Regions from separate parts of the Pseudoalteromonas marina genome, predicted to be linked through region 1. Evidence: predicted binding sites of a transcription regulator. Region 1 holds the regulator's gene; each other region holds the start of a gene.
What was found. Region 1 encodes LexA, which represses DNA repair genes until DNA is damaged. Its sites were predicted from a motif close to TACTGTATNNNNATACAGTA; they were not measured.
Positions count from the first base shown of each region.

Region 1 (8,458 bases):
GTTCCCCCCTTCCTTGCCAACTTCCATAACTGTTAAGCCTGCGCCTACGGCGATAAAAAACAACGCAACCGCTCCTACAATGGGCCACGGGCTTTGCTCTGGTACGTAATAATGCTCATGTTCTTGATTCATTTTACTTGCTCCTAGTTTCGCACTAGTGTTTGTTGCTAGTTATTACTGGCAACTAGTTGCTCACTAATATCAAATACGGTGTAAGACAAAGTTAGCTCTTCAACATCACTTGGAAGCGCTGTATCAACATAAAAAAGCAATTTAAATTCGAGCTCTTCCCCCGCTTTTAGGGGTTGTTGATCAAAGCAAAAGCAGGCCATTTTATGTAAATATTTTGCCGCTTTGCCTGGTGAAACAGACGGTACTGCCTGCATAACTTTATCGAGTTCACTACTATTTTTTGCGCTAAAAACGACTTCTCGCATTTCTCCGGGTTTCACAACCACACTGTACTCTTTTGATTTCACCTCAAAAGGTGCACCGCTTTGTGCATGAGTTGTAAAACTCACGCTAACGTCCCTTGTTTGCTCAATCACGCTACTTTGCTGCGCTTGCTCTAACGATGGCTTACCATTTAGCCCGGTTAAGTCACAAAACACGTCGTATAACGGCACTAAGGCAAACGCAAACGCAAACATACCTATGCTGATAATAATCAAGCGTTTAAGGAGCGGTGCGTGGGTCATTATTTAATTTCCGGTGGTGTTGAAAAGGTATGGTAAGGCGCAGGGGATTCAACTTCCCACTCTAACCCTTCAGCGCCATCCCACACTTTTGCAGGGACTTTTTCGCCGCCTCTTGCACATTTAAAAACAACCACTACAAACAACAGCTGAGATAAACCAAATGCAAAACCACCAATACTTATAATTGCGTTGAAGTCTGCAAATTGCAGTGCATAATCAGGAATACGACGAGGCATACCAGCCAAACCCACAAAATGCATTGGAAAAAACAGCACATTTACACTGACTAACGACAACCAAAAATGCCACTTAGCCAGCGTGATATTAAACATATTGCCAGTCCATTTTGGCAGCCAGTAATAAGCACCGGCCATGATTGAAAATACCGCCCCTGTCACTAACACATAATGAAAATGAGCCACTACAAAATAAGTGTCGTGGTATTGAAAATCAGCGGGAGTAATAGCAAGCATCAACCCTGAAAAACCACCTAATGTGAACAGTACTATAAAAGCAATACTGAACATCATAGGGACTTCAAAGCTAATAGAACCGCGCCACATGGTGGCTACCCAATTAAATACTTTCACGCCAGTAGGTACCGATATCAGCATTGTGGAGTACATAAAAAATAGCTCTGCAGCTACCGGCATACCGGTGGTAAACATGTGATGCGCCCACACAATAAAGCTTAACAATGCTATAGATGACGTTGCATAAACCATAGATGCATAGCCAAATAGCTTTTTGCGCGAAAAAGTAGGCACTATGGTTGAAATGATACCAAACGCTGGCAAAATCATGATGTAAACTTCGGGGTGACCAAAAAACCAAAATATATGCTGGAACATCACCGGATCGCCACCGCCGGCTGCATCAAAAAAGCTAGTCGCAAAATATTTATCGGTTAAAACCATGGTCACCGCCCCTGCCAAAACGGGCATAACAGCAATGAGTAAAAATGCCGTTATTAGCCATGTCCATACAAACAGGGGGAGTTTCATCCACGTCATGCCAGGTGCACGCAAATTAACTATAGTCACAACCACATTAATAGCACCCATAATTGAGCTAATACCCATAATGTGCACCGCAAATACAAACAAGGCAGTATTGTCGTTACTGTATGTGGTTGAAAGCGGAGCATAGAAGGTCCAGCCAAAAGCAGGACCTCCTCCAGGCATAAATAAAGAAGCAAGCAAAATTAAGAATGCGAAAGGTAAAATCCAAAAGCTCCAGTTATTCATTCTAGGTAATGCCATATCTGGCGCACCTATCATTAACGGTATCATCCAATTGGCTAATCCCGTAAAGGCAGGCATAACGGCGCCAAACACCATTATTAAACCGTGAACTGTAGTCATTTGATTAAAAAAGTGGGGATCGACCAACTGCAACCCTGGCTGAAATAATTCGGCCCTGATCACCATAGCCATGGCGCCACCAATTAAAAACATGGTCAACGAAAATATTAAATATAAACTGCCAATATCTTTATGATTTGTTGTATAAAGCCAGCGCTTGAAGCCTTTAGCTGGATGATGAGCATGATGCGCTTCATTGGCGTTTGGTTGTTCTGCTATGCTACTCATTAGTTAGCCTCCACGTCGGCATCAAGTGCTGCTTGAATCTCACTAGGCTGAATAACATCACCGGTATCGTTACCCCATGCATTTCGCTTGTAAGTAATAACCGCAGCCAATTGTTTTATAGATAACTGCTTGGCAAATGATTGCATTGCCGTACCTGGGCTCCCATGAATAAGTATGTCTATATGACCTTTGATATCGCCAAGTACAATTGGGCTGCCTTTTAGAGCCGGAAATACGCCCGGTAGCCCTAACCCCGTAGGTTGATGACATGCTGCACAACTTGCCATGTATACTTGAGCACCCAGCTCCATTAGCTCTTCTTTAGGTAATGTTTGATCAAGTAAAGCGGCATCAGCTAAAGCTGCTTGTTGCTTAGCTTTTTTAGCATCGGCCAACCATACTTTAAAGTCAGCCTCAGATTTGGCCTCTACCACAACGGGCATAAACCCGTGATCTTTACCGCACAGCTCAGCACACTGACCTCGGTAAATACCTTCTTCGTTTATGTTGGTCCATGTTTCGTTAATAAAGCCTGGATTGGCGTCTTTTTTAACGGCAAAGTCTGGTACCCACCAAGAGTGGATAACATCATCTGAGGTCATTAAAAAACGAATTTTTTGATTAATTGGCAGTACGAGGGGTTTGTCTACCTCAAGTAGATAATTTGGGTTTTTATCAGCTAAATTAGTTATTTCATCCTGAGGAGTTGCAAGCATTGAGTAAAACTCTACATCTTCTCCCATGTATTCATAATGCCATTTCCACTGTGAACCTGTAACTTTAATTGTTAAGTCGGCTTTACTGGCATCTTCCATCGCTATTAACGTTTTTGTAGCTGGCACTGCCATAGCAATTAAAATAACAAATGGAATGGCGGTCCAAAGAATTTCTACTTTGGTGCTTTCGTGGAATTGAGCGGGAACCGCTCCTTTAGATTTGCGATGATGAATGAGTGCCCAAAGCATAATGGCAAACACTATTATCCCAATCACACAACATATAAAAAATATGGTCATGTGTAATTCGTAAACATTTTCACTTATATCTGTAACGCCTTTACGCATATTAAATTGGCTATTTGCCAAGGCTAACTGCGGAAAAACACACAATATAAGCCACAAGGTACAACTAAGTTTACCCATGTGACGACTCCTTTGATGCTGTTGCTAGTGCAAAGCGAAGAGGCATACGGCTTAAACGCCAATTCGTTATTTTTATTTTTTTATTAATGCCGTTTTATTTATAAAAATTGGCATTCACTGCGCTAGCAAAAGTTAATTGTGTGTGCTCAAAACTTAAAAGCGATGAGTATTGCCAGCGTCAGCTTATTAACAATTAGTTAATATTTAACCACCATGCAAGTTTTTTGTATTAAAAACAAACAATAAATATATAAAAAGTAGAGAGTTGGCTTAGTTGAACGTAGAAGAAAATGGCTCAAATCGAGAGGTGGTAAGGGCTAAGGATGAAATGAAAGAGTGTGAATAAAAAACAAACAAAATTTTAAAAATAAAAAAAGCGCACCAAAAAAGTGCGCTTTTTATAAAATAAGAAAGAACTACATCCAGTCCGCGTTACGAATTACACCCACTGCCAAGCCTTCAATGTTGAACGACTCAGTTTCAAGATCGACCTTAATTGGTGCAAACTCGTCATTTTCGGCATGAAGCAACACCTGACGACCCGCTTTTTCAATGCGTTTTACGGTTACATCGTCATCAACACGGGCAACCACAACTTGACCATTTTCAGCCACTTGTGTTTTATGCACAGCAAGTAAATCGCCATCCATAATGCCTATATCTTTCATACTCATACCGTTTACGCGCAGTAAAAAGTCGGCAGCTGGTTTAAACATTAATGGGTCAATTTTACAGTGGCTTTCAACATGTTCTTGCGCCAAAATAGGGGAACCTGCCGCAACTCGGCCAATAAGCGGTAAACCTAATTGTTCTGGCTCCTCTTCTTCAACAAGTTGAATTCCACGGCTTGCGCCAGGTTTCATTTTAATCACCCCTTTTTTGGCAAGGGCTTTTAAATGTTCCTCAGCGGCATTTGCACTTTTAAACCCTAACGTTTGTGCTATTTCGGCACGTGTAGGCGGCATACCAGTGTCTTTAATAAACACTTTAATTAATTCGAGTATTTGAGCTTGGCGTTTAGTTAATGGGCGCATACAACTGGTTTTCCATACAGTACATTTAACTGTGAGTATATACAGTTAAATAAAAATCGCAAATTTAAATTATCCGTTCAAATAGCTAAATTACTTCCTTACGTGTACATTTTAGAGGCTTTCTAAAATAGCCTATAAAAATAGTAACTTGCTACAATAAATTTAAGGAAATCTATATGAGTATTTGGTATCAACCCATTACATTAGCATTGTGTAAACAATTGGACGAAGGCATTAATGGCCAAGGGACGCTAATGAAAACCATGGGAATCGAAATAACAGAGATAGGCGACGATTACTTAGTAGCAACTATGCCTGCAATCCCTGCACACCATAACCCTATTGGCATGGTTCATGGCGGCGCAAACGTTGTACTCGCCGAAACCGTAGCGAGCTATGCTGCTAATTTTGTGGTTGATTTCACAAAGTTTTACTGTGTTGGGCAAGAAATAAGTGCAAGCCATTTAAAGGCTTCTCGCAATGGTACATTAACGGCAACAGCACGCGCATTTCATATTGGAAAACGAAGCTCTGTTTGGGAAATAAAAATCACAAACAGCCGCAACGAGCTGTGCTGCGTATCAAAAATGACCGCAGCCGTTGTTGAGCGAAAGGCGTAAGTTATTTTTCGAGAGGGTAAATTGTTATTTCCATACCCGCGCCAATAGCAGATATACGCAGTAGTGTATCTGCATGTAAAGCTTGATTAAAACACTTTGGCGACGTGCCTGACTCAAACCCTATATCAAACGTTCTACGTGAGCAGCTCAACCATTGCTTTAATGCATTGCGTGAACATGACTCAATAAGCTCACATATATGGTTTATTGCTTTGTCTGGTGATTTTACATCGCCAGCTACCTCAATACGTGCTAATTGACGGTATTCGTCTTTGTCATAATGTAAAATCGTTGCGACTTTTTTTAGGTCGGCCACCAGCACACTAATATCTTGTTTTGACTCAAGCTCTAGATCTACATTTAAAAATTGAATTTCCGACATTGTCTCGTATTTATCCTCTAATGGTTACCATGCAAACTTTAACGCAGTTTTACCTTTATACCAAATCAACACCCTATAAATAGACGTTTTATATGGTAATACTCTTATTTTAGAGTGCGATTGCTACTTACAATTGGCGCTATTGTGCTGAAACGCTATTTTAATGCACTAGTGCGACATTTTGTCGCACTCACCTTGCTCAACCATCGCGTAAAATGTCTTGTAAAAATAATAAGATAAACACACATGAAAAAAATTTTTAAACCAGCACGTAAACTTCATAAATGGTTGGGCTATTTATTAGGAATACAAATACTAGCTTGGTTGCTTGGCGGTTTGGTTATGAGCGCTATTCCGCTTGAAAAAGTACATGGTAAACACTTAGCAACACGCACCCTGGCTAACCCCTTTAAAAGCAGCGATTACGTCGCATCAATTGATAATATTGTTTCACAAGTAACTAATCCGACTAAGATAACCTTTGCGCATTTTTTATCTACCCCACTTATAACTGTAACCAGTGAAGGCAACCCTCAAAGTTTTAATGGCATTACTGGGCAACCATTTAAAGCCCCCAATAAACAGCAAATAATTGCTAATGCACACGCGCATTTACTTATTGATGCTCAACCAGTAAGTACCACTTTATTAGGTTTAGGGCCAAGAGAAAGCGGTTATAAAAAAGATGTATGGAAAGTACAATTTAACGATACATTTAGTACCACACTCTATTTGTCATCAGATACGGGCAAAGTGATTACTGTGCGCAGCACACTGTGGCGAATTTTCGATTTTTTTTGGATGCTGCATATTATGGATTACGATGAACGTGAAAACTTTAACAATCCTCTATTAATTAGCTTTGCTGCAACCAGTGTGCTTTTTTGTTTAACTGGCTTTTTACTGCTATTGCAAAACATAAGGATTAAACGCAGATTTAAATAAGTTTATGTTTGCCTGTTGAGCCAGTAAACTAGGGGCTCCTGTAGTTCACGTATGTGATGGATATGACCCGATTGATTTTGGCCTTACTGGCTTGCTGTGTCTGTTTTTCGGTATCAAGTAAAGACTTTACTCGCTTCTCTACTGCTAAAAAGCACTTAATAAAAACGCTACCGCACAATGCAAAAAGCCTGTATTGCGGTTGTGATATTAAAAAACAAGGTAAAAAACTAGTGCCAGATCCAACGGGTTGTGGCTATGTACCTCGTAATACATTTACCCGCTCAGGCAAAGTAAACCAGCGCGCTTTACGTATTGAATGGGAGCATATTGTATCGGCATGGGAGTTTGGGCATCAACTACAATGTTGGCAAAATGGTGGGCGGAAAAACTGCCGTAAAGTCAGCGAAAAATTTCGAAAAATGGAAGCTGATATAAATAACTTAGCCCCCGCAATTGGCGAAATAAATGCTGACCGCTCTAATTATCGTTTTGGCATGCTAGGTGGAGCCGCGACTCAATACGGCCAATGCGATGTAAAAGTAAACTTTAAGCAACGTGTTGTTGAGCCACCATTTTATGCCCGTAAAAAAATTGCCGACGCCTATGCTTACATGCAAAAAACCTATGGTTTAAAAATTTCAAAGCAACAACAAAAACTTTTTAATGCGTGGCAAAAGCAAGACCTAGCACTAAAAAGCACTATACAAAAAATGTAATGATATTCCCGCTAATAAGCGAACTTAAAATACTGCTTTACCAATAAAAAATGACACAATTATTTACATAAAGAAAAAGCAAAACGTTGAATAAATAATCAGGTGTTGTAGTATTTTAAACAACTTATTTACAGGAAGTACCGAATATGTTTAAAAACAACACTCTATCGCTTGCAATTATTAGCGCGCTCTCAGTTTTTGCTTTAACAGGTTGTGGTGGAGGCGGAGGTAGCAACACTACACCAGCGCCTGTCACGCCACCTACAAGTAGCACACCGACATGGACTGCCGGTGTATTTGAACCTTCAGACGAACTCAAAAACTTTTGCGAAAACCCACGTACAGGTAACGACCCGTTTAATAATAATGAGCCTTACCCTGACCAAGCTGGCTCAGCCTTATACGAAAAACTATGGCTTCGCTCATGGAGCGACGAAACATACCTGTGGTATGACGAAATAGCCGATAACGACCCTGAATCGTTCGATACCGTGGCTGACTATTTTGCTCAACTAAAAACCGAAGAGCTAACCGATTCAGGCGCTAAAAAAGATAACTTTCATTTTTCAGAACCCTCTGAAGATTACTTCCAAGAAGCACAATCGGGCGTTACCTCTGGTTATGGTATTAACTGGGCATTTATTGGTGATTCAGCCGATAGAATTTTACGTGTTGCTTACCTTGAAGATGACTCACCAGCTAGCCAAATTGGCTTTCAACGAGGCGATACCGTACTTGAAGTTGATGGCGTAAGCATTAATACCAATACCCAAGCAGGGATTGATACTTTAAACGAAGGCTTATTTAGCCCAACCAACGGTGATTCACATACAATTGTTGTTCGCAGTAACGACGGCACGGAAAAAACATTTAACGTCACAGCGGGTAACATTGAGCAAACGCCTGTTCAAAATGTAAAAACGATTGTAACAAGCAATAACACGCGCGTTGGTTATATGCAGTTTAATAGTCATATAGGTATTGCCCAAGAAGGCCTAATTGATGCAGTAAATAAATTTAGAACCGATAACGTAGACGAACTCGTTATTGATTTTAGATACAACGGCGGCGGTTTATTAGCGCTGTCTGCGCAGCTAGCGTATATGGTGGCAGGAAGTGCCAATGTACAAAACCGCTTTTACTATCAAACGCAACAAAATGATAAACAGCCTGTCGATTCTCCATTTCCGTTTATTGACGAAGAAATAGATTACTCAACGTTTTTTAGTACTGGCGATAAATTACCTGATTTAAACTTATCTAAAGTGTATGTACTAAGTACATCAGGTACCTGTTCAGCCTCTGAAGCATTTATTAATGGCTTAAAGG
Region 1 is NZ_AHCB03000010.1:103,178-111,635, reverse strand. Features, by position in the region: gene PMAN_RS14955 (cytochrome c oxidase subunit 3) at 1-132, opposite strand, end outside; gene PMAN_RS14950 (cytochrome c oxidase assembly protein) at 168-698, opposite strand; gene ctaD (cytochrome c oxidase subunit I) at 698-2,290, opposite strand; gene coxB (cytochrome c oxidase subunit II) at 2,290-3,432, opposite strand; gene lexA (transcriptional repressor LexA) at 3,849-4,466, opposite strand; gene PMAN_RS14930 (PaaI family thioesterase) at 4,643-5,086, shown strand; gene PMAN_RS14925 (hypothetical protein) at 5,088-5,468, opposite strand; gene PMAN_RS14920 (membrane protein) at 5,715-6,413, shown strand; gene PMAN_RS14915 (endonuclease) at 6,476-7,129, shown strand; gene PMAN_RS14910 (S41 family peptidase) at 7,276-8,458, shown strand, end outside.

Region 2 (8,458 bases), on a different contig from region 1:
TTGCCCATTAGACATCATTTGGGTGTTACCACCCGTGATTTGACCACGAATTACATCCACTAATTCATAACGGACTAAGTATCGGCCATCGGTTTGCTGTTCAACTTGGCCAACTAAAACGGCCTCAACCCCTTGATTAACCCATGAGGCATAATCAATTGCTTGGTCCTCGCTTGGTTGTTGTGGCATTTGCGCAACATCAACCGGCTTAAACTTACCACTTCGGACTAAATCAGCTGCAATCACATCACTTAGTTTTTGTGGGATCGGACCTATTCCTGTGTATTTAAATGGCACAATAGCAATAGGCCTTGCGCCGTCAACACCTTCGGTAATTACAATTTCAAGTGCAGCATTTGCAATGCCTTGAAACCCTAGTAGCAATACTACACAGGCTACTCTTAGTTTATTGAACATATCATTCCTTTAAAATTCTGGCTTGATTGTTAAGTTAATATTTTTTAGCTGATCAAACACGTCTCTGTCTTTAGACACAGGTAATGTGTCGGCCATACGAACCGCTCTGAGCGCGGCCTCACACACTAGCTTATCACCACCTAAAGACTTAACTTGCGTAACTAAACCATTAAAGCCAAGACGGATATTCACTCGACATTGTTGGTTTTTCATTTTTTCATCAATTAACAAGTTTTGTTGGATGCGCGCCATAATCAAAGCACGGTATTTGTCAACTTCACTCGCAACTTGTTGCTGGCGTATTTTACTACGTGCAGCCTGCTCTTTAGCAAGTTGTTCTTGTAATATTTGTTCTTGTAATGCTTGCTGACGCTTACGTTCAGCTTCGGCTGCACGCTCTTTAGCTTCTTGCTCACGCTTAATACGTTCAGCTTCTGCTTTTTTTAGCGCTTCTTCTTCAAGCTTACGTTTATCTGCCGCGGCTTTTGCTGCCTTTTCAGCCTCTTGTTTTTGCTTTTCTGCTTGCTTAGCTTTGGCACGCTCTTTTTGCTCTATCTCACGCGCCTTTTTTGCTTGAGCTTCAGCTTGCGCTTTTTCTTTCTCTTTAGCTTTGCGTTCACGCTCAAGTTTTTTAATGTTTCGAGCCTCAGATTCACGTTGTTTGCGAGCATCTGCAGCCCTGCGTTCTAAATCACGTATCCGCTTATCTTCAGCACGCTTTTTATCTTTTTCTTTTTTTTGTAGCTCAGCAATTTTTTGCTCAACCATTTTTTGGTCAACCGATATCGCAGAAACCGCTTTGTCGGGTTCAGGTATAGCTGTGTTTAACGTCACTTCCATTACTTTAGGGGTTGGTGCATGAATGTTAGCTGACGCGTACAACAATCCGCCCAAACCTAAATGCAATACCACCGATTTTACTAATGCACTACTCATCCAGTTAATTCCCCTCAAAGGATTCGGTCATCAATCCCACTGACGGCACACCTGCGTTTTTCAAAAAATCCATTAGCAATAACACTTCTTGATAAGAAACTTTACCAGAACCTTTAATCATTACAGGTACATCTGGATTTTTCATTAACTGCAATTTAATCACGGCGGCTACATCGAGTGCTTCCATTGGCTCCTCTGGATCAGTACCTACACTGACGTAATATTTACCCTCAGCATCAATAGACGCAATTATTGGTGGTGTATCTTTTGTATCAACTAAATCAGATTCTTCCATTTTTGGTAAATCGACTTTTACACCGTGAGTAATTAGTGGTGCAGTCGCCATGAAAATAATAAGCAGCACCAACATTACATCGATATAAGGTACTACATTAATTTCTGCTACTGGGCGGCGCTTTTTACGATGATACATTCGCTTGTGCCTCTATTTGTGTAGCTGCTTGACGGTGTAAAATATTAGCAAACTCTTCCATAAAGTTGATGTAGTGAGATTCAAGCTTTTCAACACTGTTTGAAAAACGGTTATAAGCAATTACAGCCGGAATTGCAGCAAATAAGCCCATTGCTGTAGCAATTAGAGCCTCTGCTATGCCCGGAGCAACCATTTGTAATGTGGCTTGTTTTACTTCACCCAATGCAATAAAGGCATTCATAATACCCCACACAGTGCCAAATAAACCGATGTAAGGACTTATAGAACCAACCGTTGCCAAGAACGATAGGCTTTTTTCAATTTTTTCGATTTCACGTGACAGTGCTACACGCATTGAGCGATGCGTACCTTCCATGACTATGCTTGCGCCTTGAAATGTATTTTTTTTATGTCGCGCAAATTCTTTAAAGCCTGCCGTAAATAACGCCTCAATACCATGAGACTGAGCACTGCGAGATGAAATTTCGTTATAAAGCTTACTTAAATCAATGCCTGACCAAAACTTTTGCTCAAACTTTTTAGCATTCGAAAGCGCATCAGAGATTGCTTTTTTACGTTGAAAAATAATAGCCCACGACATAACCGACATGGCAACTAGCCCTAACATTACTAATTGTACAAGCAAACTGGCTTCTAAAATTAGATCCAAAAAATTAAGCCCTGATCCCACATTAAACTCCTAAATAGTATCAAAATACGTCAATTGTAATGATTTGTGCAATTATGACCGCAACTAAGGTCAATTAGTTGCATCTAGTGTATCGAGTCCATTTAAAACTAACAACGATATTGCTATGAATAGCCAACAAAAAACGTTAAAAATCGGCTATGTTGTTTGTTTTTTATGCCTAGTTGTATAAATATTTATTCAAATAAAATAAAAACTCAGGTTCAGCTGCGTAATTATATAAATAAACATCATAAAACACGGCATTTATTCAAAATTAATGCATAAACACGCAAAACCACGTTAACGTTACCTACCAGAATACTAAAACTAATACCGAACAATTATACAAAAATATACTTAAGTACTATTTTTCATTAACTTATAAAATATATGGTTATTTAACGAACAACTTACAAACTACAACAAAACTAAATACATTAGTTTTTTTAATCTGAAAAAACAAATTTTCTAGTTTGAACAATTTTTAGATATTCCGTATTATTCTCCCATACCGAGCTAGCGCATTAAATGAAACTGTTTCATTATGTCCTGTTCTTAGTAATATGATCTTAAGTCGTATTACATTGTTTTACTCTATTTGGATAAAACCTAACAGTGTAAAACATGGTTCCCCCAGATTACTTCCTTTAACTTGTTGTTAGCCCGCATTATTTGCGGGCTTTTTTTTACCTGAAATTTGGCCTAGACCAAAATATACAGATTCATTTAATATTGTTTATTGAGCCAGAAATTTAGCACTAAACCTAGCCAGCCATAGTCAGCACTGACTAAGTTGAATTTTATGAAAGGCACAATAGCCACATACGCCTTAACGCTCTGTGAATTGTTGGTTAACCAGAATTCAGGCGAGTTAATGGTAAGGCAAATGACTTTTAGTAGATAAAATACGTTATAAACGGACGTGCCCTTGCTAACGGTTATTTTTAGCAAGGGTTTAGGAAAGGTGTTTAAAATTAGTCTTTATTAGGTAACAAGCCAAAATGATGGTACGCATTGTCAGACACAATACGTCCGCGCGGTGTGCGCTGAATAAACCCTTGTTGAATTAAAAACGGTTCAATAACATCTTCTATTGTTTCACGCTCTTCACCAATGGCAGCGGCTAAATTATCGAGCCCTACGGGACCACCCATAAATTTTTCAATGATGGCTAGTAAGTATTTACGATCCATATAATCAAAACCGCTTTTATCTACATCAATCATGTCGAGTGCTTGCTGGGCAACGTCTGCATTTACAGTTCCGTCAGATTTAACCTGAGTATAATCTCGCACACGGCGCAATAAACGGTTAGCAATACGCGGCGTACCCCGTGACCGTTTAGCTATTTCACTAGCGCCATCGTCGCACATTTCTAGCTCCAGATAATGAGCTGACCGGCCCACTATATGCGATAAATCCTCTACTGAATAAAACTCCAAACGCTGCACTATGCCAAAACGGTCACGTAGTGGCGATGTGAGTGAGCCTGCACGCGTTGTAGCGCCTATTAACGTAAATGGCGGCAAATCCAGTTTGATAGAACGTGCAGCAGGGCCTTCACCTATCATTATGTCAAGCTGATAGTCTTCCATTGCAGGGTAAAGTATTTCTTCAACCTGTGGGCTTAACCTGTGGATCTCGTCAATAAACAGTACATCACCTTCTTCAAGATTTGTAAGAAGTGCCGCTAAATCGCCTGCTTTTTCAAGTACAGGTCCTGAGGTGGTTTTAATATTTACGTTTAATTCGTTTGCTACAATATTCGCCAATGTGGTTTTTCCTAAACCTGGCGGACCAAATATTAATAAATGATCAAGCGCTTCATCGCGGCTGCGTGCAGCTTCTATAAATATTTCCATTTGCTGCTTAACATGCGGTTGACCTCGGTAATCAGCCAACAGTTTTGGCCTAATTGCTCGGTCAATCGAGTCTTCATTTGTTTTTTCAGTCGCGTCAATTAAGCGATCCGCTTCAATCATGGGTTACTCACAACATCGATTTTAAAGATTCTTTTATAAGAACCTCAGTAGACATATCCGGTTTACTCACCGATTTTACTGCTTTTTGTGCCTGTGGCAATTTATACCCTAATGCAACAAGTGCAGAAACGGCATCATCCGCTGCATTATTAGCCACTAATGCATCGCTGTGAGGCTCTATCACTGCGCTATCGCTAAATGGTGTAAATAAATCATTACCCCAATCTTTTAGACGGTCTTTCATCTCAAGCACTAAACGTTCAGCTGTTTTTTTACCCACACCCGGTAATTTAACCAGCGATGTAGCATCTTCATTATTTACACAGCTAACAAACTGTTGCGCCGACATTCCCGATAAAATAGCGAGCCCGAGTTTTGGCCCTACCCCATTAGCTTTTAAAAGCTCTCTAAATAATGCGCGCTCTGTTTTATTATTAAAACCAAACAGTAACTGCGCATCTTCACGCACTACAAAATGAGTATAAACAATCGTGTTTTCACCCACTTTTGGTAAGTCGTAAAAACAGGTCATTGGCATCTGTACTTCATAACCCACGCCGCTTACTTCAAGTAAAATTTCGGGGGGTTGTTTTTCAACTAAAATACCATTTAAGCGGCCTATCATTGTTATTTCCTTAAGCGTCCTCTAACGGTTTTGCTTGCGCTGCCCGCTAGTTTAATTAAATTTTGTTCTGAATGAGCATGGCAAATTGCTATTGCTAATGCATCTGCTGCATCGGCTTGAGGCGTACCTGGTAATTTTAGAATATTTTTTACCATATGCTGGACTTGGCTTTTGTCTGCACCACCGTTGCCTACTACAGCTTGTTTAATTTGCCTTGCCGAATACTCAAACACTGGCAAATCAGCCATTGCAGCACCCACAATGGCAGCACCACGCGCTTGGCCAAGTTTTAATGCAGAATCGGGATTATGAGCCATAAATACTTTTTCTATAGCAAACGTTTCAGGCGAAAACTGCTCAACAAGTTGAGTGATGCCCTGATAAATCATTTTAAGGCGTACCGGAAAAGGATGATCGGCTAATTTTATACAACCACTGCCTAAATAAGTAAATTTAGCACCTTGGTGAGCAACTACACCGTAACCAGTCAAACGCGATCCTGGGTCGATCCCTAAAATAATGGCCAAATCACATTCTCGTTGTTTTTATTGTAAATTAGGCTAATAATGCCAGAGCACTGTATAAAATACCAGTACCAAGCAAAAACAAAAATGCTCGCATAAGTAGCGAGCATTTTAAACGCAATAATAGTTAGTTTACCCTAAAGCGCGAACTAACCCTTGGGTGTTTTGTTTAAGGGTACGGGCAATCATTAAATAACCCAACCCGGCTACAAATAAACCACCAGCAAGCGGGCCTATAATCCATATATGTGGATGAAGCTTGCCCGTAAGTTCAAACATTTGTTGCTGCACAATCAAAAGCGCTAAGTCGCTAAAAAATGCAGCAACTAAACCGGCTAACCCACCCAATAATAAAAATTCGTACAAGGTCGCATTTTTAATTAAACGGCTTTTAGCACCTAATGTTCTAAGAATTACAATTTCTTGCATGCGTTCACCTAAGCTCGCTTGCACTTGCGAAATGAGTACTAATGCACCGCACAAAACAACAATGGCAAGTACAAAACCAATGGCGAGTGAGACTTGCGATATTGTGGTTTGTATTTGCTTTACAAAGTTGTCTACATCGATTGCAGTAATGGTTGGATAGGTGCGCAACAGTTGGCTAAAGTCGCGCTTTTGCTCAGGTTCTATCCTAACAGACGAAATATAAGTCGCCGGAAAGTCTTTAAGTACATCAGGGCTGAGTATAATAAAGAAGTTGGGTTTAAGCGTTGCCCAGTTAACTGTACGAACGCTGGTAATTTTAGCATCGAACGACTGCGCGCCAATTAAAAAGGTAAGTGTATCGCCAATTTCAACGTCAAGGCGCTCTAACATCGACTCTTCAACTGATGCCTCGGCCACTGCGTTTTCACCAAACCACTCGCCTTGAATTATCTCGTTTTGAGCCGGTACATCTTTAAGCCACGTTAAGTTTAGCTCACGGCCAATACCCGAACGCGCTTCTTCGTCTTTTTTCTCATTGTCTTGGAGAGATACTTCCCGTGCAACCAACTCACCGTTTACCGCGTTAACGCGCCCTCGAATCGTTGGGTAGAAGTCAGACACTAAAATATCTTTCTCAGCAAGGTAGTTATTGATTGGTTCAAGGTCGTTTTGAGTAATATTAACTAAAAATGCATTGGGCGCATCGCTTGGTAATTGCGACTGCCAATCAGCTATCATGTCATTTTTAAGCACAACTAAAAACAAAAGCAGCTTAATGGCGAGCGAAAAACTAATAAGTTGAACTGCATTTACATTGGCACGCTTTTGAATCGACGCAATAGCCAATGACCAACTATTACCTGGTTTTAAACCCAGTTTTCGGCCACCACCAAATATAAGTTTAGATATTAAAAACAACACTCCAATTAAAGTTAGTGTGGTTATAAATAATATTAGCGTTATTTTTATATTGTTACTAAATAACCACATTAACAAAAACACGGTCAATGCACTCATACCCAAGTGCACGCGGCTCACCGCTAGTTTGTCACCTAAATTACGACGCAGTACCCTAAGCGGCGGAATATCGAACAAATCAAATAACGGTTTAATAGAAAACATAACGGCGCAAATTACACCCGTACTAATTGCTACAAGCCAAGGCTTAAATCCACCCATGGGCAATTCGCTTCCCATACTTTTTGAAAGGTATCCGGTGGCTATTTCTTGCAAGCCGTAACCAATCAATAAACCTATACTCACAGCCATTGCACATACAAGCAATAAGTGAAGCATGTAAATTTTACGGATCATTGAGCGACTGCCGCCCAATGTTTTCATCATCGCAACAGGGTCATATTGGCGCTCGCAGTATCGTTTGGCTGATACAGCAATCGCTACTGCAGCCAAAATAATACCTAGTAAACCCGCTAACAATAAAAAACTCTCTGCTCGATTTAAACTGTTTGAAATTGGTGATTGACGATCTTTAACACCGTACCATTGTTGGTTTTCTTTCATTTGTGGTTTTAGCCAGTCATAAAAGCTGTTTATGTCGTCTTCACTACCTGCATAGAGCTGACGGTAAAAAACACGGCTCCCAGGCTGAACAACCTCTGTTTTTGGTACATCTGCAATATTTATTAATACACGACGGCTACTTGAAAATACATTGAATGGCGCATCAGGCTCCTCAACGATCACTTTTTCAACATTAAATAACGCAGCACCTAGCTCAACTTGCGAGCCAATATCAATGTTTAGCGAGTAAAAAACAGACTCACTGAGCCATACATTACCTGGGTTTGGGCCGCCGTTTGCAATAACCGTTTCACCCATTAATGTGTTTTTTACTTTTAGCTGCCCTTTTAACGGGTATGCGTCTGATGCTGCTTTCACCGAGCTAAATTGCATTTCGTCATTAGCAAATAACATGGTGTCGAAGTACACCATTTGCGCGGTTTGTAAGTTTTGACTTTTAGCTCGCTCAATAAAAGCGGTGTCAATGGCATGGCTGCTTGCCAATACTCGGTCAGCAGCAATAAACGCACTGCTTTTTTGTGCAATGCTTTGTGCTATTCGATCTGTCACCATAGACAAGGTAAGTACAGTTAATACCGCTAAAGCAATAGCTGCACTAATTACCGTTAGCTCACCTCTGCGAAATTCTCGCGCAAATAATTTAAGCGCTAATTTAGCCCACATTTGCAACGTCCTCTGCTTCACTTTTTACAAGTAAGCCCGCTTCTATCTGAATAATATGCTCACATTTTTGAGCGAGTCCTTCATCGTGCGTCACTAAAATAAGCGTTGTACCATGTTGAGAATTTAAGTCGAACAGCAGCGACTCAATCATTTTGCCGTTCTTACTATCTAAGTTAGCTGAAGGCTCATCGGCAAATAAAATTTTGGGTGTACCAA
Region 2 is NZ_AHCB03000005.1:1,890,192-1,898,649, forward strand. Features, by position in the region: gene tolB (Tol-Pal system beta propeller repeat protein TolB) at 1-417, opposite strand, end outside; gene tolA (cell envelope integrity protein TolA) at 427-1,353, opposite strand; gene tolR (protein TolR) at 1,358-1,786, opposite strand; gene tolQ (protein TolQ) at 1,773-2,477, opposite strand; gene ruvB (Holliday junction branch migration DNA helicase RuvB) at 3,452-4,459, opposite strand; gene ruvA (Holliday junction branch migration protein RuvA) at 4,467-5,084, opposite strand; gene ruvC (crossover junction endodeoxyribonuclease RuvC) at 5,087-5,611, opposite strand; gene PMAN_RS08730 (ABC transporter permease) at 5,741-8,242, opposite strand; gene PMAN_RS08735 (ABC transporter ATP-binding protein) at 8,232-8,458, opposite strand, start outside.
Region 2: a site for LexA is predicted at 5,660-5,679, ahead of ruvC (crossover junction endodeoxyribonuclease RuvC). Genes of this name have one in related genera too.

Region 3 (8,458 bases), on a different contig from region 1:
AAAAACGAACGCACACTTCGAACCGAAGACGCTATAAAAGATGAGTTATTTCATATTTGGCAAGTAATGAAAGCCTGTATTGAGCGCGGAATGCGTACTGAAGGAATTTTACCTGGCGGTTTAAAAGTAAAACGACGTGCCCCCAGCCTATTCTTAAAACTGAATATCGAGGTGAGCAACGATCCACTCAGAGCAATGGATTGGGTCGACCTATTTGCACTTGCCGTTAATGAAGAAAATGCCGCCGGTGGACGAGTGGTAACAGCCCCCACTAATGGTGCTGCAGGCATTCTACCCGCTGTACTTATGTACTATCATACATTTGTAAAAGAAGTAGACCGCGACATTGCCACGCGTTATTTACTAACAGCCGCTGCAATTGGTATTTTATATAAAAAAAATGCGTCTATTTCTGGTGCCGAAGTGGGCTGCCAAGGCGAAGTGGGTGTAGCGTGTTCAATGGCCGCCGGAGCATTAACTGAAATTGTGGGTGGCAATGTTGTACAAGTTGAAAACGCAGCTGAAATAGGCATGGAGCATAATTTAGGTTTAACGTGCGACCCTGTTGGCGGCTTAGTGCAAGTTCCTTGTATTGAACGTAATGCGATGGGGGCTATAAAAGCCATCAATGCTTCTCGATTGGCAATTCGTGGTAGTGGCGAGCAAAAAGTATCACTTGATAAAGTAATAAAAACCATGCTTGAAACAGGTAATGATATGAAAACAAAATACAAAGAAACCGCGCGCGGTGGTTTAGCCGTTAACATTATTGAGTGTTAGGCTAACCTTAAACAAAAAAACCGACTATTAATAAATAGTCGGTTTTTGTTATCAGACCCAGTGCTACTTTACAGGTAACTCTATATCTTCAAATAACTTGTCTACATCATCTTGATTACGTAATAAACTCGCGCGCTCCACACGCTCTTTTGTTAAATGCGGCGCAAATCGTTCTATAAAGTCATACATATAAGTACGTAAAAAGCTGCCTTTTCTAAAGCCAATTTTTGTTGTGCTAGCTTCAAATAAGTGACTTGCATCAATGCAGACTAAATCAGTATCAGTGATTTCATCAATCGCCATTGAAGCCACTACCCCTACACCAAGCCCTAAACGAACATAGGTTTTAATTACATCGGCATCAGTCGCCGTAAATACAATATGCGGCTCTAACCCATGGGCGCTAAATGCTTTGTCTAATTCAGAGCGACCCGTAAAACCAAATACATAAGTAATTAGCGGGTATTCGGCAATATCTGCTACCGTTAAACTATTGGCTTTTTTAGCAAGTGGATGATCCTTTGCAACAACAATACTGCGATTCCAATGATAACAAGGCAACATAACTAAATCAGAGTATAAATGAAGCGCTTCAGTTGCAATGGCAAAATCGGCATCGCCCCTTGCTGCGGCATCAGATATTTGTTGCGGTGTACCTTGGTGCATATGCAATGATACTGCAGGGTATTTTTTCATAAACCCCTGAATCACACTAGGTAAAGCATAACGTGCTTGAGTGTGCGTTGTTGCTATATTGAGCTTACCTTGGTCTGGTAATGTGTGCTCGTTAGCTACTGCTTTTATACCTTCTACCTTTGAAAGTATCTCACGCGAGATATTTATAATATCTTCACCGGCACTAGTTACATGCGTTAAATGCTTGCCACTTCGCCCAAAAATTTGAACACCTAACTCATCTTCTAACATACGTACTTGTTTAGAAATACCAGGCTGTGAGGTAAATAAACTCTCAGCCGTTGCTGAAACATTTAATTTATGATTTTGTACTTCTACTATGTATCTGAGTTGTTGTAATTTCATGGTTGCATTTTTACGTTGTAATTTATTATAAATAAAGGCAATTCTATAAAGCTAGATCAGTTTTACTGGTAGCGTTGATTAAGCTTATAGCGTGCATTTATCGAAGTGGTGCTCAAGGCTAGCATAATAAATATACTTGAGGTAGCCAAGATTAGACGAATTAATCTCATAGTCCTTATATTTAACGACAGTTAATTTACCTAATTTGAAGTTAATTCGCGCAAAACTACCCCGATGGCTTATATTTAATGTAATATTAAAAAATTAGGTTATGAATCCGAGAATTACACCATGATCGTGTCTATTATAATTGTCCTTATAGTTGCTTTGGTTGTGATTGCACTTTGGGTAAGTGCTGTTCAGCAACACAAAGAAAAACAAGAAAATGAGCGCCGAAAAGAACTCACAAAACAAAAGGCGATCATTGAAGAAACTGAAGAAGCATTAATGAACCAGGCTAATATTCCGCTATCTGAAAACGTTATTAGGGTTCTACAAAGCCGAATTGCCGAAGCACTCAAAACAATGGTTACGCATTCGCCAACCTCAAAAGCACTAAAGAGCCGTTTAGAAGAAATGAAACAGCATCTCTCTAACCCGGTGCAAGGAACCAGTAGTGAGTCATTAGCATTACCAAGTAACGACAAACAGCTTGTTGCGCTAATTCAAGGGATTAAAAAATTACGTGTGATCCTACGTTCTGAACACACTAAGGGCCGTGTTAATAGCCAGGTATTTACAGGCGAAGACAAACTACTTGAGAAATTGCAGCTTAAAATAAATATAGAAAGCCAAATTAAACGCGGTATTTCGGCACGTTCTGCGAGTATGGTTGGCTCTGCTAGACAATATTTTGAAAAAGCCTACGCAACGCTTAGTGCAGTGCCTTATTCAGACGAATATGTAAATGCTAAACGTCAAGAAGTGGAACGTTACTTAGAGGAAATTAGCGTCGAGCTAAAAGCATCTAACGCAAGCGCCCTAAAAAAGAAAAACGAGCAAGAACAAGACGATTTAGATGTGCTGTTTGCTCCAAAAAAGAAATGGTAACAGCAGCTTTCCACTGAATAATAAAAAAAGCCCATACTGTGCATGGGCTTTTTTAGCATTAAATTTTATAACCGAGAGTTTAGCTTCCCCAACAGGGATAAATCACATAACGTCGCTGGTAGTTATATATCAAAACAAAACTTTGTTATTTATGATAAAAACGCGAATTTAACAATAAATAACACTGTTAATATCCATACACTAATTGTTATTTCACTGCGTTTACCACAAAGCAACTTAACCGCCGTATATGAAATAAAACCAAGCGCAATACCATGCGCAATTGAAAACGTAAGCGGCGTCATTAACAGCACAACGGCTACTGGAATAGCGTCAGTCATATCGTCCCAGTCCACAAACTTTAGGTTTTGTAACATAAGTACAGCAACATATAAGATTGCGCCCGCTGTTGCATAAGCTGGTACCATATTAGCTAACGGTGCAAAGAACATCATTAGCAAAAAGCAGCAACCAACTACCACTGCAGTTAAACCTGTACGCCCACCAACAGATACACCCGCCACTGACTCTATATATGATGTGGTTGTTGAGGTACCTAACATTGCACCTGCAATGGTAGCTGAGCTATCGGCACTGAGTGCACGTCCTAAGCGTGGCATGTTTCCTTTTTCATCTGCAAGACCAGCCTTTTGCGTTACGGCTACAAGAGTACCTGACGTGTCAAACAAATCGACAAACAAAAATGCAAAAATAACACTAAGCATTGAAAGTTCTAAAGCAGCAGCAAAATCCAACTGCATAAAAGTAGGTAAAATTGAAGGCGGTGCAGCAATAATTCCTTGGTATTCAACTAAACCTAAACCAAGTGAAATAGCTGTAACCGATAAAATACTGATCAACACTCCACTTTTAAAATCACGATATAACAATGCCGCAATAATAAAAAAGCTAAATATAGCCAGTAACGGTCCCGCAGATGTTATGTCACCCAGCTGCACAAATGTAGCGGGGCTTGCCACAATAATACCTGCATTTTTAAGTGCTATTAAGGCTAAAAACGCGCCAATGCCTGTCGCAATAGCCCGTTTTAACACTAATGGAATGGCATTTATTATCCATTCTCTAACCTTAAATAAACTTAATAATAAAAATATACAACCCGACATAAATACTGCGCCCAACGCAGCTTCCCAGGTGTATCCCATACCTAATACAACGCCATACGTAAAAAAGGCGTTTAACCCCATGCCAGGTGCTAAAGCTAATGGGTAATTGGCCCATAACCCCATAATAAAACAACCTATTGCAGCAGCAATACAAGTAGCAACAAAAGCAGCACCTTGATCCATTCCCGCTTCTGCTAACATCGCAGGGTTCACGAATACAATGTAAACCATTGTGATAAAAGTAGTCATTCCGGCGATGCATTCTCGACGAACCGTGGACCCATTTTCGTTAATTTTAAATAAAGCTTCTAACATAATGAACTTAAGACAATAAAAAGTAGCGAGATTTTATCATAAAAAGTATATTTTTCAGGACATTTTACCTTGCGATATACTAAACTATTGAAGTAGTTAACTATACCGAATGACAGCATATGATAAAAACCACACCAACAGGTTATGATTTAGAACAACAATTAGACAACATTTTGTCTTTTGTGACACAGCCAGGCGATACTAATTCGTCGCCTGAAAATGATAGCTCTCAACAAAGTACGCTTAATAAGGCGCTATATTATTTAAAAAATAACCAGCCTGCTTTAGCTGCAAAGTGGATGCGTTTATCGGCAATGTCTGGTGATCATCGAGGGCAATTTTATTTAGGCTTATTTTTTGTAAAAGGCCAAGGTGTTCCACAAAGTGTATTTCATGGAGTCGCTTGGCTTAGCTTATCGAGTAGCCAGGGTCATGAGCCAGCTACAGCTGCGCTTGCTGATTTGAGAAAATATATAGAAACAAAGCGTTTTAAGGATGCACAATGTTATGCGGCCAGTTTATATGAACAAATTCATCAATTACAATATGCCCATTTAATTCCCCCTGCTCCTTAGAAAAAGTCCGAAACTTAGCTCGTAAAAGTACTGTATACAGTACAGAGCTATAATTTAAATTTATAAAAAACGTAAGCAAACCTTTTTAACCTGTATAAAAAACACTCACCCACTAACATTCCAATTTAAATAAAAGCGATAAATATCAACAACATAAATATTAAAATACATATCCTTAAAAATAGAATATAAATTTGTATAAAAAAATAGCAAAAAAACACTTGCGCCATAACACTGTATAAACTACTGTATACATGTACTGTATATAAACCCAGTGAGCGAGATGATATGTTACAGCCTATAACCGTAAGAACAGTAAAAAGCTATCAGCAAGACGAACTATCTGATTGTGTTAACGTGATTCAAATTGAAGATGATATATCGGCAACGTTTGAGCTGTTAAAGGTGCTACACCAGTATAATAGTTTAAATGCTTGGACTTTATTAATCGCACCAGACCATGTTCCTAGTAAAGCTTTGCTTGATTCATGTTCAATAGACACAAGTAAACTATTAGTCATTAGGCAAAAACATTTAGTAAATTTAGAATATGTACTGCGTAGCGCACTGCATAATGGTAACTTTGCAGCGGTCATTACATGGACTGATATGTTAAACAATCAGTTATTGAGCAACTTATCGCTTAACTTAAGTAACACAAAAACAAAGTTATACTGTTTTACTAAAAATTCTGACGTACTTGATATACCTTACATACAGCAAGCTTGCTAAAATGATGTTTTAAATCTTATGTAACAATTATGAATTATTTAAATAACAACACTTGCTTTTGTGGAAACCAAAAAAATTACGAAGATTGCTGTGAACCACTGCTATTAGGTGATAAACAAGCAGAAACACCCGAGCAGTTAATGCGCTCTAGGTATACAGCTTACGTACAAAAAAATGCTAAATACGTATACCAAACATATGCAAGTGAAAAGCAAGCTGAAAACCCTGTAAATGAAATTAAAGAATTTGCGACCAGTTGTCGATTTGTAAGCTTATCTGTTATTGAAACAAACAGCGATGAAAATAAAGGGGTCGTTGAGTTTAAAGCTACCTATTTTTATCAAAACCTATATTGTGTGTTACATGAGCGCTCTCAATTTATAAAAGAGCAACACCAGTGGCGATATCTCGATGGTATTATATTTCCGGTCGCTGATATGAAAGTTGGCAGGAATGATGATTGCCCTTGTGGCAGCGCAAAAAAATACAAAAAATGCCATAGCGCGTAATCCCCTCTTTTTAAGTGAAGTACATTATTTACTTCACTCCGTTGCTAATTAAATACTCACATTTAATGCATGGCTTCGTAAATTTATTAAACACAACTCCCTTTATAACCTTTTAGATTTAGTACTAACTCTATTAATGAAGTGGTTAATATTGAGGGAAAAGGTAGCATTAATAACAATTTAACAGTTAAAGCCCTAAAACGATGAAAAACACTTTGAACTAGCTCAAAAGAAAAAAGCTTGAAGGTAATCTATAGGCATAAAAAATGGGCCAATGGCCCATTTAAATAATTTGATATGCACAAATATTACTCGTCGTTATCAAGGTCTAGCTGTTGACGCTGTGCAGGTTTTGCCAATATTTCTAAGTAAAAAGACATCAATTCTTGCTTTTCAATATCGCTAATACAGTTGCTGATTTCAGCTACATGAACCACTTGCGCATCTTCAACCGTTTTACCAAACTTACAGTCAAATGCCCAGTAATCTGCATCTTCTGGTAGAGTTTTGTTGCGCTCTCTTTTCAAATATTTTTTCACTTCATGCTTTGCAGCATCAACCATACGAGGGTATTTGATTTTCTCGTGATTTAGCGTGAATGTTTTCTTCATTACGTTCCTAATTACCTTGGTTTAATGATAACGGCATTCATGTCATACCATTTGTAGCCATTATAGCAATTGCATTTAATTTTTGGATGCTTTTTTTACATTAAATCAATTTTTAGTCAATTCGGATTTGGTGCAGTCGTAAAATTTAATCAGTGATGGGTAGTGTAACTAGACACTATTTGATGAAATCATAAATTATGCCATCGTCAAATGTAATGGTTCACGCTGATTTACGTCTGTTAGAACGTCATAAAAGCCTGCGACATCCATTTTTGGATTATCTATTTCTATTTCGTCTTTTTGTAAACGTCTTCGCACAGCAAGTTCACAATTATCTATAATGGGTAGGGGTATGTGGTTTACATCATCTCTAATCGAAAAGGGCTCAGGGTTTAAACACTGATTTAGCTTTATATCGGCCATGCCTTTATTCTCACCAACCAAAGACAAACGCTGTGCATTAAACTGCCCAATTAGCATATTAAATTCACTGGGTGCTAATGGCTGCTTTGGTCCTGCTCCTAATTGCTCTCTTAACTGCGCTTCTTGAGTTGTGTTTTCTTCAATTTCAGTTTTAGGTAAATGAAATTGACTAAAATCTAAAGCATCTTGTGAAAGCATTGCCAACAGCAATGAAAATTCACCACGGCGGTCTGCATGTACACTTTGGTTTAACCGAGTACTTAATTGCTGCTCTGTGATTAACAAATCATCGATTTGCATAGACTTTAGCCGATTGGAATGAGTAATGAATATTTATCGGCTTTATTTAAATTTTCTTTAGCTTTTTTCTTTACTTAAAGGCACATTTTGCTATTATCAGCGCCGTTGCATTGGAGGGGTTCCCGAGCGGCCAAAGGGATCAGACTGTAAATCTGACGGCTCAGCCTTCGCTGGTTCGAATCCAGCTCCCTCCACCACTTTTCTTACCGCTAAGTTAAGTGGGGCCAAATGTAACAAAAATAGTGTGGAGGGGTTCCCGAGCGGCCAAAGGGATCAGACTGTAAATCTGACGGCTCAGCCTTCGCTGGTTCGAATCCAGCTCCCTCCACCACTTCTTCTATATTCCTATATTCCTATATTCCTATATTCCTATATTCCTATATTCCTATATTCCTATATTCCTATATTCCTATATTCCTATATTCCTATATTCCTATATTCCTATATTCCTATATTCCTATATTCCTATATTCCTATATTCCTATATTCCTATATTCCTATATTCCTATATTCCTATATTCCTATATTCCTATATTCCTATATTCCTATATTCCTATATTCCTATATTCCTATATTCCTATATTCCTATATTCCTATATTCCTATATTCCTATATTCCTATATTCCTATATTCCTATATTCCTATATTCCTATATTCCTATATTCCTATATTCCTATATTCCTATATTCCTATATTCCTATATTCCTATATTCCTATATTCCTATATTCCTATATTCCTATATTCCTATATTCCTATATTCCTATATTCCTATATTCCTATATTCCTATATTCCTATATTCCTATATTCCTATATTCCTATATTCCTATATTCCTATATTCCTATATTCCTATATTCCTATATTCCTATATTCCTATATTCCTATATTCCTATATTCAAATTAGCTTAAAACACCCACTGTAAACTTGTTCCGTTTGCTTTTAGCCAATCTGATGCAATTTTATGATCAGGAAAGAATGCCTCTACTCTAGCCCA
Region 3 is NZ_AHCB03000005.1:1,029,575-1,038,032, reverse strand. Features, by position in the region: gene PMAN_RS04955 (L-serine ammonia-lyase) at 1-780, shown strand, start outside; gene cysB (HTH-type transcriptional regulator CysB) at 844-1,821, opposite strand; gene PMAN_RS04945 (hypothetical protein) at 2,113-2,871, shown strand; gene PMAN_RS04940 (NCS2 family permease) at 3,021-4,313, opposite strand; gene PMAN_RS04935 (tetratricopeptide repeat protein) at 4,433-4,888, shown strand; gene PMAN_RS04930 (SulA-like leucine-rich domain-containing protein) at 5,177-5,620, shown strand; gene PMAN_RS04925 (YchJ family protein) at 5,650-6,129, shown strand; gene PMAN_RS04920 (DUF6172 family protein) at 6,438-6,740, opposite strand; gene PMAN_RS04915 (VC2046/SO_2500 family protein) at 6,936-7,463, opposite strand; tRNA gene PMAN_RS04910 (tRNA-Tyr) at 7,576-7,660, shown strand; tRNA gene PMAN_RS04905 (tRNA-Tyr) at 7,710-7,794, shown strand; gene PMAN_RS04900 (M48 family metallopeptidase) at 8,369-8,458, opposite strand, start outside.
Region 3: a site for LexA is predicted at 5,133-5,152, ahead of PMAN_RS04930 (SulA-like leucine-rich domain-containing protein). Genes of this name have one in related genera too.